Regions from separate parts of the Rossellomorea sp. YZS02 genome, predicted to be linked through region 3. Evidence: riboswitches for the same ligand, from Rfam matches in the RefSeq annotation. Region 3 holds a riboswitch; each other region holds the start of a gene.

Region 1 (5,199 bases), on a different contig from region 3:
GTCCACTTTTACTTATGCGGCCACTTTCCGACTCTGGATCAATTTTGCCTGAACCAAACGCTTTCTTACCGTAATACCTATCCAGCTTGCCAGGAACGCTTTGATCAGACCGACTACGATAAACGGATAAACTCCCGCTGCCATCGCCTGATTCCAGCCCAGGTCCGCTACAAATTTCAGTTGAATGGTCCCCAGGATCAATGTAATGATCATCCCAACCGTATTGGCGATCATCGCCATCGGAATGGTGAACTTCGTTTTTTCAAGAATATAACCTGTAAAGAAAGCCGCTACGATAAAGCCAAAAATATAGCCGCCGGTCGGACCGACAAGCACTTGCGCACCCCCGCTGAACCCTGCGAACACGGGTACCCCGACAGCACCTAGTGCCGCATAACAAATCAGCGACAATGCCCCATATCTGCTTCCAAGGATCGTAGCCGTGATTCCGACTGCCAGTGTTTGCCCGCTGATGGGAACGAGTGGCAATGGTATTTCAATCTGTGCGAAGATCCCCGTCATCGCTGCAAAGATCGCACAGTGGATGATCATCCTCAGTTTTTCTCCATTCATGTGTGAATCCCCCTTGTGTATGTAAACTCTATATAAGTATAAGTTAACACATATCACGTGTATTGGGGAAGAAAATTTTCATCTGTTGAGTAGACCCAAGGTTCTCTATTACTGGGGAGCATATATATTACATACCTTCTCACTTGCCATAAGCTTCACCTCAGATTTTAAAGATATTCTCCCCTTCTCCAACTCATCTTCTCTCTTATCACTGATCATATATAGGCAAGTATGCTGAGGGTATCGCTCATTGTATACCTGTATAATTCTCCCGATGGCTACGTAGGACATTTGTTGCTCCTTTCATGATGTTCATTCTATGACGCATGTTCTTACTCATTCTTCACGAGAAGTTCTGAACGGACATGCTTCGCTGATTCCACCATCACTTTTAGGGATGAAATGGTTTCAGCAATTCCCCTGGTTTTCAAACCACAATCAGGATTAATCCAAAACTGTGTAGGATTCAACACTTTTAAAGAACGCTTAATATGCTTGATGATTTCCTCACTCTCAGGTATCCGGGGACTGTGAATATCATACACACCCAAGCCTATCCCTTTGTCGTATATGCTTTCCTCAAAAATGTTGATCAGTTGACCATGACTCCTCGACGTCTCGATTGAGATGACATCTGCATCAAGTTCACTGATGGCTTCCATGATATCTTCAAAATCGGCATAACACATATGGGTATGAATTTGCGTTTCATCCCGAACTGACGAAGTGGCTAACTTAAATGAATGAACAGCAGCTTGTAAATAGTCATCCCACCGTTCCTTCTTCAATGGTAATCCCTCTCTGAGAGCGGGTTCATCAACCTGGATCATCCGAATTCCCTGTTCTTCAAGTGATTCAATTTCTTTGCAGAGAGAGCAGGCAATCTGGTTAGCTACTGTGTTGCGTGATAGATCCTCCCTCACGAATGACCAGTTCAGAATGGTGATCGGCCCTGTTAACATCCCTTTAACCGGCTTTTTGGTTAGCGACTGGGCATATACCGTCTCATCCACTGTCATCGGTTGTATAAATTTCACATCTCTATATATGATTGGCGGCTTCACACATCGCGATCCATAGGACTGGACCCATCCGAATCTTGTGAACTGAAAGCCCTCCAATTTTCCGCCGAAAAATTCGACCATATCCGTCCGTTCAAACTCACCGTGTACCAACACATCCAATCCGACTTCTTCCTGGATGGTGATCCACCGTTTTATTTCTCCACGAATGAATTCCCGATATGCGTCGTCACCAATCTCACCCTTACGCCACTTCAATCTCTGTCTCCTTACCTCACTGGTCTGAGGAAAGCTCCCGATTGTAGTAGTGGGAAGAAGGGGGAGCTCGGATTGTACCTTTCGGCGAATGGAATAGGGGGACAACCTCCTGACAGTCAATCGGTTTTCTTCATATGCTTCTCTGCTGCTACCGACTGATTCATGCCGGGCAGCGATGGATTTCACACTTCCATCCAACTCCTTCTGTAAGATCCCCGTTTCTTTCCCGATCGCTTTCGCAAGAATGACCACCTCCTTCAATTTCTCATCAGCAAAAGACAAGCGTTCTCTAAGGGTTTGATCCAAAGCATCTTCCCTCCGCACGGTCACCGGTACGTGAAGCAAGCTGGAGGATGGTTGAATGATTAATTGGTCCTTCGATACTAGATCAGTCAATGAAGATACAAATGAATGGGCGTCAACAAGATTCCTTCTCCAAATATTCCTGCCGTCCACCACCCCGGCAGCGAGTATCTTATCTGCAGGGAACCCGTTCCTTCTGATGGCATCCAAATTCTCTCCCCGATCATGAATAAAATCCATTCCTATCCCGTCCACAGGTATGGCCATCACCTCTTGATAATGCTCCAATCGATCGAAATAGGTTTGAAGAATAACCTTCACATGGGGAGCAGATTGCTTTAATACCCCATAGACCTCTTTAAAGCGTTCCACCTCCTGTCTGGAGATGGAGGTACATAAGATCGGCTCGTCCATTTGCACCCATTCTACTCCCTCCTCCTGTAATTCCTTTAAGACTCTGGCGTATAGAGGGACCAATTTTTCCACAAGTGCGTTTCCATCCCCATCATCATACCCTTTAGACAATTTCACAAATGTGAATGGCCCAATGATCACAGGCTTCCCCTTGATACCAAGCTTTTCTTTCGCTTCTCGGTAAAAAGCCAGCGGTCGATTTTCCACCAGCTTAGGTTCCGAGCCGGAAAATTCCGGGACGATATAATGATAGTTGGTATTAAACCATTTCGTCATTTCCGATGCTGGGGAATCCTTCGTCCCCCTTGCAATATCAAAATACGTATCGAGAGGTACTTTCCCACCTTGATAGTCAAATCTTTCCGGAACGACTCCAAACATCACGGCAGTATCCAGTACATGATCATAAAGCGAGAAGTCCCCAAGGGGAATCAAATCCACTCCCTGATCCCTCTGTTTCTTCACATGCGCGAGACGTATAACTTCCATTTGTTTTTGGAACGTCTCTTCGTCCACCTTATTGGACCAATATTTCTCCAATACCTTTTTCCATTCACGATTTTCCCCTATTCTCGGATACCCTAAATTCGAACTCATGACCTTACTCAAATAACACACTCCCCATCTTTTCAGAATTGTGATTATAGCCCCAACAAAAAAATCTCTCTTTCAAAAGAAAGAGAGATTCATACGCATACTTAACTAGAGTCGAGACCAATCGGTATTCTCAACACGCATTCCTCACCCCTCTCTATATCCCCGTAGAGCATAAGTGCATACAACAGGCAGGTCTCCTGACTCAGGATCGTCGCTTCTTACCCCTTCCCATTTCGGATGAAATAGTGGTTAAATGATAAGTTGCTCCCCTATACAGTGGCGGGACCGCGCCGGATTTTCACCGGTCTTCCCTCTTAGCTGAGTAAAACTCAGCACCTATTGCATTTGTCTATTCAATTGTCCTTTTACCAGATAACGAAAAGCCCTCTCCATCAATGAAAGAGAGGGCTTCATATTTAGTGGAATCCCCTCTTATTTTCCAAAGCCAAGGCTTTGCAGGAATTAGCACCTTTTCAATAAAAATTGAACGGTTGCCGGGTTTCACAGGGCCAGTCCCTCCACCTCTCTACATAAGAGTTTTATGCTTATATTTTTACTATTCGGAAATTAGTACTTATCGTAGCACGGGAACAATTGACTGTCAAAAGAAAATTTCATCCTTTTTCAATCTCCTTAATAGTACGTACTTTCTGCATAATGGCACTTGATGCAATTCCGTGAGGCGGGAGTTTCATAAAAGACATGTTTGCACCTGGCCTGGATGCCCTTCACTTCTTTCTCAAGGTCCATGATCCTTTGGTGCAGAATCAGCATTTCTTTCTGCAACAAAAGTATATGAGAACCTTGATTACCGGTAGAGGTTGGATCCATTTTCAACAAACTCCTTCGCCTTTTCTTTCAACCCTTTGTCCCTCTCAAACTGTGACTCTACAGTACTGCCCTTCATCCCCCTGATATCATGTGAGATTCTCATAGAACAAAACTTGGGTCCGCACATGGAACAGAAGTGGGCGGTCTTTGCCCCTTCGGCAGGGAGGGTTTCATCATGATACTCCCTTGCCCGTTCAGGATCCAGGGAGAGATTGAATTGATCATTCCATCTAAACTCGAATCGTGCTTTGGAAAGGGCGTTGTCCCTTATGCGTGCACCTGGATGCCCCTTCGCTAAATCAGCTGCATGGGCGGCAATCTTGTATGCAATGACGCCTTCCCGGACATCGTCTTTATTCGGAAGCCCGAGATGTTCCTTTGGTGTTACATAACAGAGCATCGCCGTCCCGAACCAGCCGATCATCGCAGCCCCAATGGCAGAAGTGATATGATCGTATCCTGGTGCAATATCTGTCGTTAATGGTCCCAATGTATAGAAAGGGGCTTCATGACAGATTTCCATTTGCTTATCCACGTTTTCTTTAATCATATGCATCGGGACATGACCAGGCCCTTCAATCATCACCTGGACATCATGCCTCCAAGCGATTTTCGTTAACTCGCCCAGTGTTTCAAGCTCAGCAAATTGGGCTTCGTCATTGGCATCTGCGATCGACCCCGGTCTTAATCCATCCCCTAGTGAAATCGAAATATCATAAGCCTCTGCAATTTCACAAATTTCTTCAAAATGGGTATAAAGAAAGTTCTCCTTATGATGGGCCAGACACCACTGTGCCATGATCGAACCTCCCCGTGACACGATACCTGTGGTACGATCAACGGTTAAATGAATATATCTCAACAATACCCCGGAATGGATGGTAAAGTAATCAACACCCTGCTCTGCCTGCTCGATCAGCGTATCCCGGTACACCTCCCACGTAAGATCTTCTGCTATCCCGTTTACCTTTTCCAGAGCTTGATAGATCGGTACAGTACCTACAGGGACGGGAGAGTTCCGAATCACCCACTCACGTGTAGTATGAATGTCTTTCCCTGTCGATAAGTCCATGATGGTATCTGCGCCCCACCTGGTTGCCCATGTCATTTTCTCCACTTCTTCTTCAATCGAGGATGATACAGCAGAATTGCCGATATTCGCATTGATCTTCACATGGAAGTGTCGGCCGATGATCATGGG
Region 2 (5,199 bases), on a different contig from region 3:
GAACCTTTGTATGATATACCTCTTCTATATGCTCTTCTTTCAAAACCTCTTCCGGATGATGAAGGAGTTTTGTTCTTCCACGATCTAATAGAAGTAAGCGATCACAGTAAAGGCTTGCTAAATTCAAATCATGAAAAATGGATATGACCGTTAATTTTTCTTCGATTGTCTGTGCTTTGATTAAATCCAATAACGATTTTTGGTAGGACAGATCCAGATGATTAGTGGGTTCATCAAGCAAAAGGATCTGGGGTTCTTGCGCGAGTGCCTGAGCAAGAAACACACGTTGACGTTCCCCACCGGACAGTTCATGGAGGAAGCGGTCTTGAAAAGAAGAAATACCCGTTTGGTCCATCACTTTGTCAACCACTTCACGATCCCTCTCCGTTGCCCCTTTTATAAAACCTTTCTGATGAGCATATCGACCAAGCATGACCGTCTCTTTCACTTCATAAGAAAAAGTTTCAGTCGATATTTGAGGCAGAACAGCTACATGCTTAGCTAATTCCTTCGAAGAATATTGTGTAAGCGGCCTTCCTTTCAATTCAATCGTCCCAGCCATTAACGGAAGAAGACCGGTAAGTGCCTTTAATAGCGTCGTCTTCCCACTGCCATTTGGCCCGAGAATGCCAAAAAACTCTCCTTGATTCACATGAAAATTCATGTCATCAACGATTTTATGATTGTTATATCCCACTGAGACGCTGTTAACAGCGATCATGATGAAGAACCCCTTTTCTTTAAGAGAATATAAGCGAACATCGGAGCACCGATCAAAGCCGTAATCACTCCAATTGGAAGTTCAGTCGGGGCGATGATGGTTCTTGAGAGTAAATCAGCGAGAACGAGAAATCCTCCTCCTGTGATGATGGAAAGGGGAAGAAGATGCTTATGATCATGTCCGACGATTCTTCTTAGAAAATGAGGGATGACAAGACCGACGAACCCGATTGTTCCAGAGACAGCGACGGCTGATCCCGTTAAGATACTCCCGGCAATGAGAATGATAAGCTTTCTCTGATGTACGGATATGCCTATATGGCGGGCTTGTTCTTCACCGAAGCTCATTCCATTCAACTCTTTGCCGTTCAGGATGAGTACTATTGTCCCTATAAGGAAGAAAGGAAAGATGATAGTGATATAATCCCACCCTCTCATAGAAACGCTCCCAAGAAGCCAGCCGATGATTTGCCTCAATTCTTCGCCTGTGAGTGCGATCATCAGGGAAATCAAAGATCCTAAAAACGAGCTGAAGATGATCCCTGTCAAGATGATGGTTTCAACCTTCATGGTCCTCTCGACTTTTTGTGCGAACCATAGTACTAGAAATACAGTGATGATGGAGCAAATAATGCTGAAAAAGGGAAGCGTAAACTTCCCAATGAACGGAATACTCCAATGAAAAAATAAAGTGATGACTGCACCGACAGATGCCCCTGATGAGACACCCAATGTATATGGATCGGCCAGCGGGTTACGCAATAATCCTTGGAAAGAAGCTCCGGCAACGGCTAAAGAGCTCCCCACCAGTAAAGCTAACAGTACTCTTGGTAACCTGATGGTATACACGATGTTCGAATACATGGGATCGACCGTCTCAGGTAAATCAAAGCCAAACCACTTAGAACCGATGATTGTAACGATATCCAATGGCGGGATCGATATGGTCCCGATTGAAATGGCTGCAAGAACCGCCGCTAATAAAAATAGGCCAGCCAATCCGTATGTAACCCCTATTCTATTTTGCAAATACCTCTGGATAGATCGACTTTGCAATTTCCTCTACTCCTTCAACCAATCTTGGACCCGTACGTGTGACTAAATCTGAATGAACATCGTAAACATGCCCATTCTTCACGGCATTGACATCTTTCCATCCATCTCTCTTCATTACTTGTTCTTTCGGGTTTTCGCTATAATAACCATACGTTGTGATGATCACGTCAGGATTCGAAGAAATGACAGATTCCTGATTTACCTTCACCCATCCTTCTTGTTCGCTCATGACATTATCAGCATTGACCATTGAAAGCATTTGATTGATGAACGTGTTCTTTCCTGTTGAATAAATGTCCGGTGAAGGAGAAACTTCCACATACACACGCTTCTTATTTGATACTTCATTTGCCTTTTTCTCAATCTCTTCCAAATCTGATTTCATGTCAGACACAATAGAAGCTGCCTTGTCTTTTTTCCCTACAAGAACACCAATATCATTGATGGTGGTGTACACTTCTTCAAAACTTTTTGCATCCTCTACGATGAATACATTGATCCCAGCATCTTTCAACTGATTCAACCCTTCTTCCGCTGATTTGGCAGTGGATTCATGGGCAAGGACCAGATCGGGTTCTAAGCTGACAATTTTCTCGACGTTAAATTCCATTCCACCGATCTTCTCTTTATCCGCGGCTTCTTTCGGATAGTTATCAAAATCTGAAACACCGACGATTTCCCTGTTTAATCCAAGTTCGAATAAAATTTCCGTATTACTTGGAATTAGTGAAACGATATGCTTAGGTTGTTCCTCCAGTGTAACTTTATGATTCAATGCGTCATTTAAAGACAAAGGAAATTCTGATGAATCCCCACTTACCTCTGCATTTTCTTTATTCTTTGATTGATCACCATCATTGGTTCCGCATGCTGAAAGGAACCCAACGGCCAAAAATAATGAGAGTATTACCTTAAATGTGTGTTTCATTTCCTTATTCCCCCTGTGAATGTAGATTGTAGACAGAAAAAAACATCTCTAGTGGACCAGAGATGTTGTGTAAGATGCATATATAGGGTTCAAAACAATAAACCATGCACATTACACCTCTCTATCCGCGTAGATTTGGTGCGAAAAAAACTCAGGCAGGTCTCCTGGCTCATGGTCATTGTTTGCTGATACCTTCCCATGCACGCTTCGCACAGTGGCATACTTTCAGCAAACTACCATTTACAGTGGCGGGACCGCGTTGGAATTACACCAACTTCCCTATTAAGAAGCTAAGAAGAAACATGCCTTCCGCTTCACCTGAATTCTTACCATATGTAATTGTTCCGTTCAAAAGAATTATACACAAATTATGACGGATGGGAAATGAAATTTCATAAAATTGCAGAAAACTTGCAGATTTACATTTTTTCATGTAAGTGCATAAGTTTAATACATTGTGGCGATGAACCATTCGTGGTAGAATCTGTTCAAGCAATTACTTTACTGCTTTAGAGGAGTACATATGGTACAGGAGGTTTGCTAGTATGAATGTTAAGAGAGAAATTGCCACCTTTGCAGGTGGATGTTTTTGGTGCATGGTAAAGCCGTTTGATGAGCTGCCCGGGATTATCGACGTGATTTCAGGATATGCTGGAGGGCACCTGGAAGACCCCTCTTATGAGGATATCAAAGGGGGTAACACCGGACATTATGAAGTCGTCCAAATCACTTTTGATCCGGACCTCTTTCCTTACGAGCAGCTATTAGAACTATACTGGCCCCAAATTGACCCTACTGATGACGGAGGTCAGTTCCACGATCGCGGTGACCAGTACCGTACAGCTATTTTCTATCACAATGAACAACAAAAGCTATCGGCGGAAAAGACAAAGAAAGCAATAGAAGACAGCGGCCGATTCAATAAACCGATCGTCACTAAGATTCTTCCTGCATCACCTTTTTACCCTGCAGAGGATTACCATCAAAAATACTATAAAAAGAATCCTGATGAATATAAACAGGACCGCGAAAAGTCAGGCCGAGATGATTTCATTGAAGATCATTGGAAAAACAATTAAAGGCATGAAAATAAACTCCTTTCACCAAACTAATGGGTAGAAAGGAGTTTTTCATTTGAATAAAGAAAAGAGTAAAAGTGATCTAGAACAGGTTACCGGATTTGATGGACCTGGTAAGATCGTTAATTTCTTCGATCCCTATCCCGATGAAGATGAAGCCAATGTAAACAACTCGGACACGGTGGATAATCATTCATCGGAACGAAGATAAAGCATGGTGAGGGCTGCTAATATTCGAGCCCTCCCCCTCTTTTCCTGATGGGGCAGGATGGATTCGAGCCAGGGGTAGAGAGGGATGCGATTGATTGAACATTCTTTTACATCCAAGAACATGCAAGCACGAAACCATCCAAGGCATCTAATTTTCAAGAATGATACAAATTGTACATAAATTTATACCGCGATGTAAACGTTAAAAGTAAGAACCGAGGAAGTCCTCCACTTAGTTAAGCCGTTAATCCCTTGATTTGCTCGGTTCCCTCCCCTTTGTCCCTATTCCTCATCCATAAATAAGAATCGGACGTCAGTGTCGAAATGTCCGGTTATCGTCCGAATGGGGATGTCATCTCCCTCCATCCAGTCCTGAAAGTCTATCTTTACTCCTTTTGCACTTTCACCGAATCCGATTAAGCATTGCAACGTTTCACAATAAAATACACATGTATGAATGGTCCCAGCCCAAGAATCATAGGCCTTCTTGAAAACAGGGCCCTCGCCATCATTAAACAGATTTAGGGCCCTTTCCATGGTCAACCTCTCTTTTTGTTCGGATTGCAGTACGCTCAGCCTTTTCAGAGAATCCTTTAAATAATGACGATTATCCTTCTTCATATGATTCATTTGAAAATGATTGGTACAACCAAGAGTTGATGAATGATAAACCCCAATGCCTCTTGGAGACGCCTCCACCACAGCTGCCTTTCCACTTCGATCATACAAAGAGTAGTTAAAGCTATGGCGGTGAGGGAGCTTGCGCAAAACATCAATGGCCTCGTCAGAATCTTTACAGGTATCAAGGATGATCCGGGCGATTGTCGTACATATGAAGCCTTCTCCAGGTTTTAAGCGATTTACAAAGTGAAAGCCAACTGCCAATCCTTTTTCATTCAACCCGTCAATCCGACCGATCCCTCTGCCGGAGAAACCTATAGAAGCATACCCTCCTGAAGGCTTTACTAATAGAAGCCTTCCCTCATACGTTTTGGGATGGTAATCATAATTTCTTACATAAACACCATCTTTCGCCAGAGATGAACAACCGGACTCTATCCACTCCTGCTGAAAGCCTGAATATTCATGAACAGTTTCCTCCATGGACCATTGCAATCCTTTAGATAAACCCTGTAATTCATCCCACAAGCCGGGTGCATACTGAAGAATGAATCTCTTCGCTTCCATGATATCCACTTTGTAGTT
Region 3 (5,199 bases):
GGGCATTGAGGATCGAAAAGGGGCCATTCTATGCATTTCCGGTTACGTGCGGTATTACGTTTTCATTTGGGGGACTCCGGGTCAATCCTTCAGGTGAGGTGTTAAAAAAAGATGATCAACCACTATCCGGCCTGTTCGCTGCTGGAGAAATGGTCGGCGGCATTTTTTATCACAATTATCCTGGAGGGTCGGGATTGATGTCCGGGGCTGTATATGGGAAAACAGCCGGTTCTTCAGCTGCCCGGTATGCCCTCTGCAATAAACAGGATTCAACGATCATTCACTGACAGTTATTGAAGAAAAGGAAAAGTCACCCCATCGCCGGTGGCTTTTTCCTTTGATTGAAAGATGGGAGTAATCGTCATGAAAAAACAACTGTTACTGGTTATCACGTTTCTATTATATGCCTTTTTCTTTCTACCATTTTTTGAGTGGGATGAAACATGGAAGGCTATCGCTGCACTCAGCATCATACAAATCCTGTGGATCGGCAAAATATTTCCTCTTGCGTTCAGTTCGCTGCTGCTTATATTGCTGATATCGTTTCATTTTTTCAGTTATGAACAGACTTTGAGTTATTTTAGTTCGGGTATTGTTTGGCTCTTGTTTTCCACATTCATTATCTCAACTGCATTCATCAAAACCGGTCTGGCTAGCAGGGTATCGCTCTATATGTTAAAGCTGTCTGGAGGGTCGGGGAAAGCGTTGATTTTCATTTCGTTTCTGCTCATGACTGTCCTGTCTGTCCTGATACCGTCGAATGTAGGGAAGGGCAGCCTGTTATCATCGGTACTCGACAGCCTGATGAAAAGTCTGCGGAAAATAGCGGATGTCCATTATCTGGGCAAGTCACTATTTATAGGGGTTGCCTATCTGGCTGCCATTTCAGGATCGTTTGTCGCGACTGGGGCCAGTTCCACTATCTACGCTTTCGGAATCCTTAGCGACGTTTCGGGCGATCTGAATTATATAAGATGGTTTCTGATTTTTGGAATACCGGTGCTGCTTTTTATCGTGATATTGTGGGGGATATTCTTAATGATCTTTCCCCCTGAGAAGATTGACCGAAAGCTGTTATTGGCATTGATCGAAAAAAGAATCAGTGAGCTTGGGCCGGTCGGCATCAATGAAAAGAAAATCATGTGTATCATCGGGGGAACGTTGATCCTGTGGATTGCACAGCCTCTACATGGATATTCCATTCCTCAAGTTGGCCTTCTGGGCGCATGTATGACCGTCATTCCTTTTGCAGGAGTATGGAAGTGGGAAGAAGCGCGGGAATCGATTGATTGGGATCTGATGCTCTTTTTTGCCTCCACTCTGATGGTATCGGGGATGCTGGTCGAGACAGGGACGATTGAATGGATGGCAGAAGGGTTGAATTCTATACTTACTGGCCACCAATCCTGGGTGATCATCCTGCTCCTCATCTTATGTACGAGTATTATTCGGATCGTATTCGTCAATATCCTGGGGTTTTTGACCATCATGCTCCCTCTCAGCATCACGATCGGGCACACAATCCCGGGTTTATCACCCATGCAAATTGCCATGCCGGTGTTCCTGGCATGCGTCCCGGGATTTTTCCTCGTCACCCAGTCCCCGGTTCATCTGATCAGCTACTCGTACGGTTATTTTACCGACAAGGATTTAATGCGGGCGGGAATTTGGTCATCCACAGCATGGATCGCCGTCATCATCTGCTCGGTGTTCTTTTACTGGTAAGACAATATTTAGTGTTAAAAAAGGGTATGAACAGCGTGCTGTCCATACCCAAAAACTTATTTTATCAATGCCCGGTTCTTCCGATGTTCCTTCCTCAGAACAGCTGAGTTGAACAATCTCTTCTCCTCTTCTGTTTCCGGGATCACTTTCGGCACCGGTTTCGGCTTACCGTTTTCATCCACCGCAACCATGGTAAGGAATGATTCCGTCGTCAAGGTTTTGATACCTGTCAATAGATTCGAAGAGAAAACTTTTACGTACACCTCCATTGAAGTCCTTCCCGTGGAAGTTACAATCGACTCGAGGCTGAGTGCGTCTCCGACAGTTGCGGATGACAGAAAATCGACCGAATCGATCGAAGCCGTGACTACCACAGAGCTCGAATGCTTCATCGCTGACAGCGCAGCAATTTCATCGATAAATGCCAATACCTTTCCCCCGAAGATTGTTTGCATATGATTGGTATCCGGTGGCAGTACCAATCTGGTTTGTACGGTTCGTGAACGCTCAACAGAATAAGCTTGTTCCATTCTTGTCATCTCCCTGATTGTATAATGGCGAAACAAAAAAACATCTTCCTTTGTGAAAAGAAGATGCAGTTACTCCAAACGAGCGTCCGGGATCCCTTGGTTCCCTGTATGACGTTTCATATGCGCAACACCCTCCTATCTCCCGTAGGAACTTTCGTGTTCTTCTCAGCTTGGCAGGTCTCCTGGCTCAGCGTCTCCGATTCCATATTCCTTCCCATTTCGATGCGAAACAGTGGATCCATATGGAATCTCAGCCTTACAGTGGCGGGACCGCGTTGGATTTTCACCAACTTCCCTTTAAAGAAAATGAACATATCATTTTCACCAATGAGCAATGATTAAATTGTGAACGGTTTTATTTTATCATAGACTTTCATAGAATGAGCACCCTCTATGGTAAAATGAAGAAAAGGGGATGGGATATTGTGAAGAAATTCAATAAATGTCAAAGTTGTGCCATGCCGCTGAAGAAGGCAGAAGATCGGGGGACGGAAAAAAATTCAGAGGAAAGTGTCATGTATTGTAAGCACTGTTACCAGCAAGGAGAATTCACTCAAAAGGATATTACGATGGACGAAATGAAGCTTTTTGTGAAAAACAAATGCATTGAAATGGGGGTCCCGGCATTTTTATCAGGTATGTTTGTGAGGAATATCCACAAGCTTGAACGATGGAAATAGGGAGATTCATTGAATGCATGTGAGGAATCGAAATGACATATAGTGATCAACAGACGCAGATTCATAGAGTAATTCAATACATAGATCAACATCTTACAGAAGACTTATCTTTAGAGCATCTCGCCAAAGTCTCTACCTATTCACCTTATCACTTCCAACGATTGTTTAAAGGGTTCATAGGTGAGACCCCTGCAGGTTATGTGAAAAGGATTCGATTGGAAAATGCCGCACATATGCTGATTTATGAGCCAAGGGTTCCTGTGACTGAAGTTGCCTTGAAATGTGGATTTTCTTCTTTATCTTATTTCACCTATTCGTTCAATACCTATTTCAACACCAATCCGAAAAGCTGGAGGGAAGGTGCTTATTTAGAACGATTTCCAAGGGAATATATTAATAGCAAGAAATCTAAACTTTCCAGCACAAATCCGAAAGCATCCCGGGATAGAGAGACTTATAATGAGTTTAAATGGCTGGACCTTTCCAAAGTGAAAGTCGCACATTTACCAGGATGCTCCACTGTCAACCGATACCATACAGGATCCTACGTCAAAGGGATTCCTGCAGTGTGGCGGGATCTTTATCATTGGGGGAATGCAAGGGATCTATTGGAGGACAGCCCGTTGTTATTCGGTGTACCTAAGAGTAACCCGTACATCACCCCTGCTGAAAAAAACAGGTATGAATGCCGGTTGGGCGTTAAGGGGCGCAGTATCCCCGGGGAGGACACCAATCATTTCTCCGGAGGGAAGCATGTGATATATGAGTTTCCTGAGCCAGTCGATTATGAGGAAAGGGGCATGCTGATTGAATGTTACTCGGAGCTTTATAGTTATTGGCTGCCACAAAGCGGCTTTAGGTATTTGGGGAATCCGGTTGAACTTGTTGAGGTAAAGGGTATACCAGGGTCGCTTGAGATAAGATGTGGTATAAAGGCGATCGCACTGGCCATTGAACCGAATTAATGGAGGAATAGGGATGACAGCAGATTTGAATATGTTCGCGTTTTTAGCGGGGGCCGTGTTGTATATGATATACGGCGGGATTTTTTATTCAATCCTTCTTGGGAAGAAAGATCAGGATGGAGCAGGCCCGGTGAAATATGTGGTGGCTGTCCTGGTGGCATTCATTAGTTCTGCCCTGGTAGGAGTTCTCGTTCAAGGGACGGAATCCAGTGGTTTAGCTTCAGGAGCGTTGGTAGGAGGAATCGTTGGGATATTGGTTTCCATTGTTTATTTAAAAAATGCACTTTTTGGACTCATGACCAAAAGGATGTTCCTGATTGCCATTGGTGATCATCTCATCATTTTTACTTTGCTTGGTGCATTACATGGCTGGTTTTTATAGGATGAAAGCTTGAACTTTTACAGGTTCAGGCTTTTTTATATAAGCTGTTTTCGCAAAGTTTATATACAAACTAAGATTTGCGAATGCTCTGTCATTCAGGGTGTGGTGCAGGAGGGTGAAGGGAACAGTCCCTCTTTCCACGGACGTTCGGCCGAGCCTCCTCAGCAAAAACCGCTTCCGGGGTCTCGGCACGCCCGTTTTCCGTAGGAGTCTACGCAGTTCCCTTCACCCTCTAGAGTAGTAAGTGGTTGACAGAGCAAAATGGTTTGTGTCCATCAGTTTAAAAAAAGTAAAGGACTTTAAAATAAAATCAATCACAGCAAAGAGTGAAAAAGCAGTGGCATAAGAAGTCTCCACATTTCCTATGTGATAGTCAAACTTTTCGTCAGTTGATTGGAGCGGAAAGCGAGCACCTGTAGCGGAAATCAACCGCCACTCGCTACATCCAAAAGCAACAAGGTATATGAAAACAGCCTTTATATAAAAATAGGAGAATAGCCTAATTTTTTGAAACTTTTTCATTCTGGCATCCGTATATAGTAGTGTAGCTAGCACTTTTATTTAAAAATTAAATCAGACAGCATGCTGGTTTAAACAAAATGTCGAGAGGGGTTGTCAGAATGCTAGGATCATTGAGTGTTATTGGATTTTTCGTTTTCTTGATTCCTGTACTGGTCATTGCGGCAATTGTAGGGATCGCATATTATTTCTGGATGAGGTTTCGTTATCGTACCGCAAGATCCAATCAGGCATTGATCATTACCGGACCAAAACTGGGGGATCCTGAAAAGGAATCGAATATTTTCACCGACCAGGAAGGCCGTTCCATGAAAATCATCCGTGGTGGAGGATACAGATTAAGACGTTTCCAAACAAGCACGCCTGTTAACCTTACATCTTTCCAATTGAAGCTTTCC

Evidence for each region. A riboswitch is a leader RNA that binds a small molecule or an ion and turns the genes downstream of it on or off. The one in region 3 is predicted to bind cobalamin.
Region 1: another riboswitch for cobalamin. It lies ahead of metE (5-methyltetrahydropteroyltriglutamate--homocysteine S-methyltransferase); the one in region 3 lies ahead of SLH55_RS14730 (acyl-CoA thioesterase).
Region 2: another riboswitch for cobalamin. It lies ahead of SLH55_RS13405 (ABC transporter substrate-binding protein); the one in region 3 lies ahead of SLH55_RS14730 (acyl-CoA thioesterase).

What each region holds. Positions count from the first base shown of each region.
Region 1 is NZ_JAXBLY010000019.1:71,889-77,087, forward strand. Features, by position in the region: gene SLH55_RS17685 (biotin transporter BioY) at 13-573, opposite strand; gene metE (5-methyltetrahydropteroyltriglutamate--homocysteine S-methyltransferase) at 906-3,179, opposite strand; cobalamin riboswitch at 3,337-3,522, opposite strand; SAM riboswitch class I at 3,597-3,704, opposite strand; gene thiC (phosphomethylpyrimidine synthase ThiC) at 3,976-5,199, opposite strand, start outside.
Region 2 is NZ_JAXBLY010000012.1:135,521-140,719, forward strand. Features, by position in the region: gene SLH55_RS13395 (adenosylcobinamide amidohydrolase) at 1-721, opposite strand, end outside; gene SLH55_RS13400 (FecCD family ABC transporter permease) at 718-1,776, opposite strand; gene SLH55_RS13405 (ABC transporter substrate-binding protein) at 1,739-2,704, opposite strand; cobalamin riboswitch at 2,841-3,041, opposite strand; gene msrA (peptide-methionine (S)-S-oxide reductase MsrA) at 3,250-3,783, shown strand; gene SLH55_RS13415 (hypothetical protein) at 3,839-3,994, shown strand; gene SLH55_RS13420 (C45 family peptidase) at 4,276-5,199, opposite strand, start outside.
Region 3 is NZ_JAXBLY010000014.1:68,931-74,129, reverse strand. Features, by position in the region: gene tcuA (FAD-dependent tricarballylate dehydrogenase TcuA) at 1-287, shown strand, start outside; gene SLH55_RS14735 (DASS family sodium-coupled anion symporter) at 364-1,725, shown strand; gene SLH55_RS14730 (acyl-CoA thioesterase) at 1,782-2,255, opposite strand; cobalamin riboswitch at 2,410-2,599, opposite strand; gene SLH55_RS14725 (zinc ribbon domain-containing protein) at 2,681-2,935, shown strand; gene SLH55_RS14720 (AraC family transcriptional regulator) at 2,968-3,900, shown strand; gene SLH55_RS14715 (DUF1761 domain-containing protein) at 3,914-4,282, shown strand; gene SLH55_RS14710 (flotillin family protein) at 4,903-5,199, shown strand, end outside.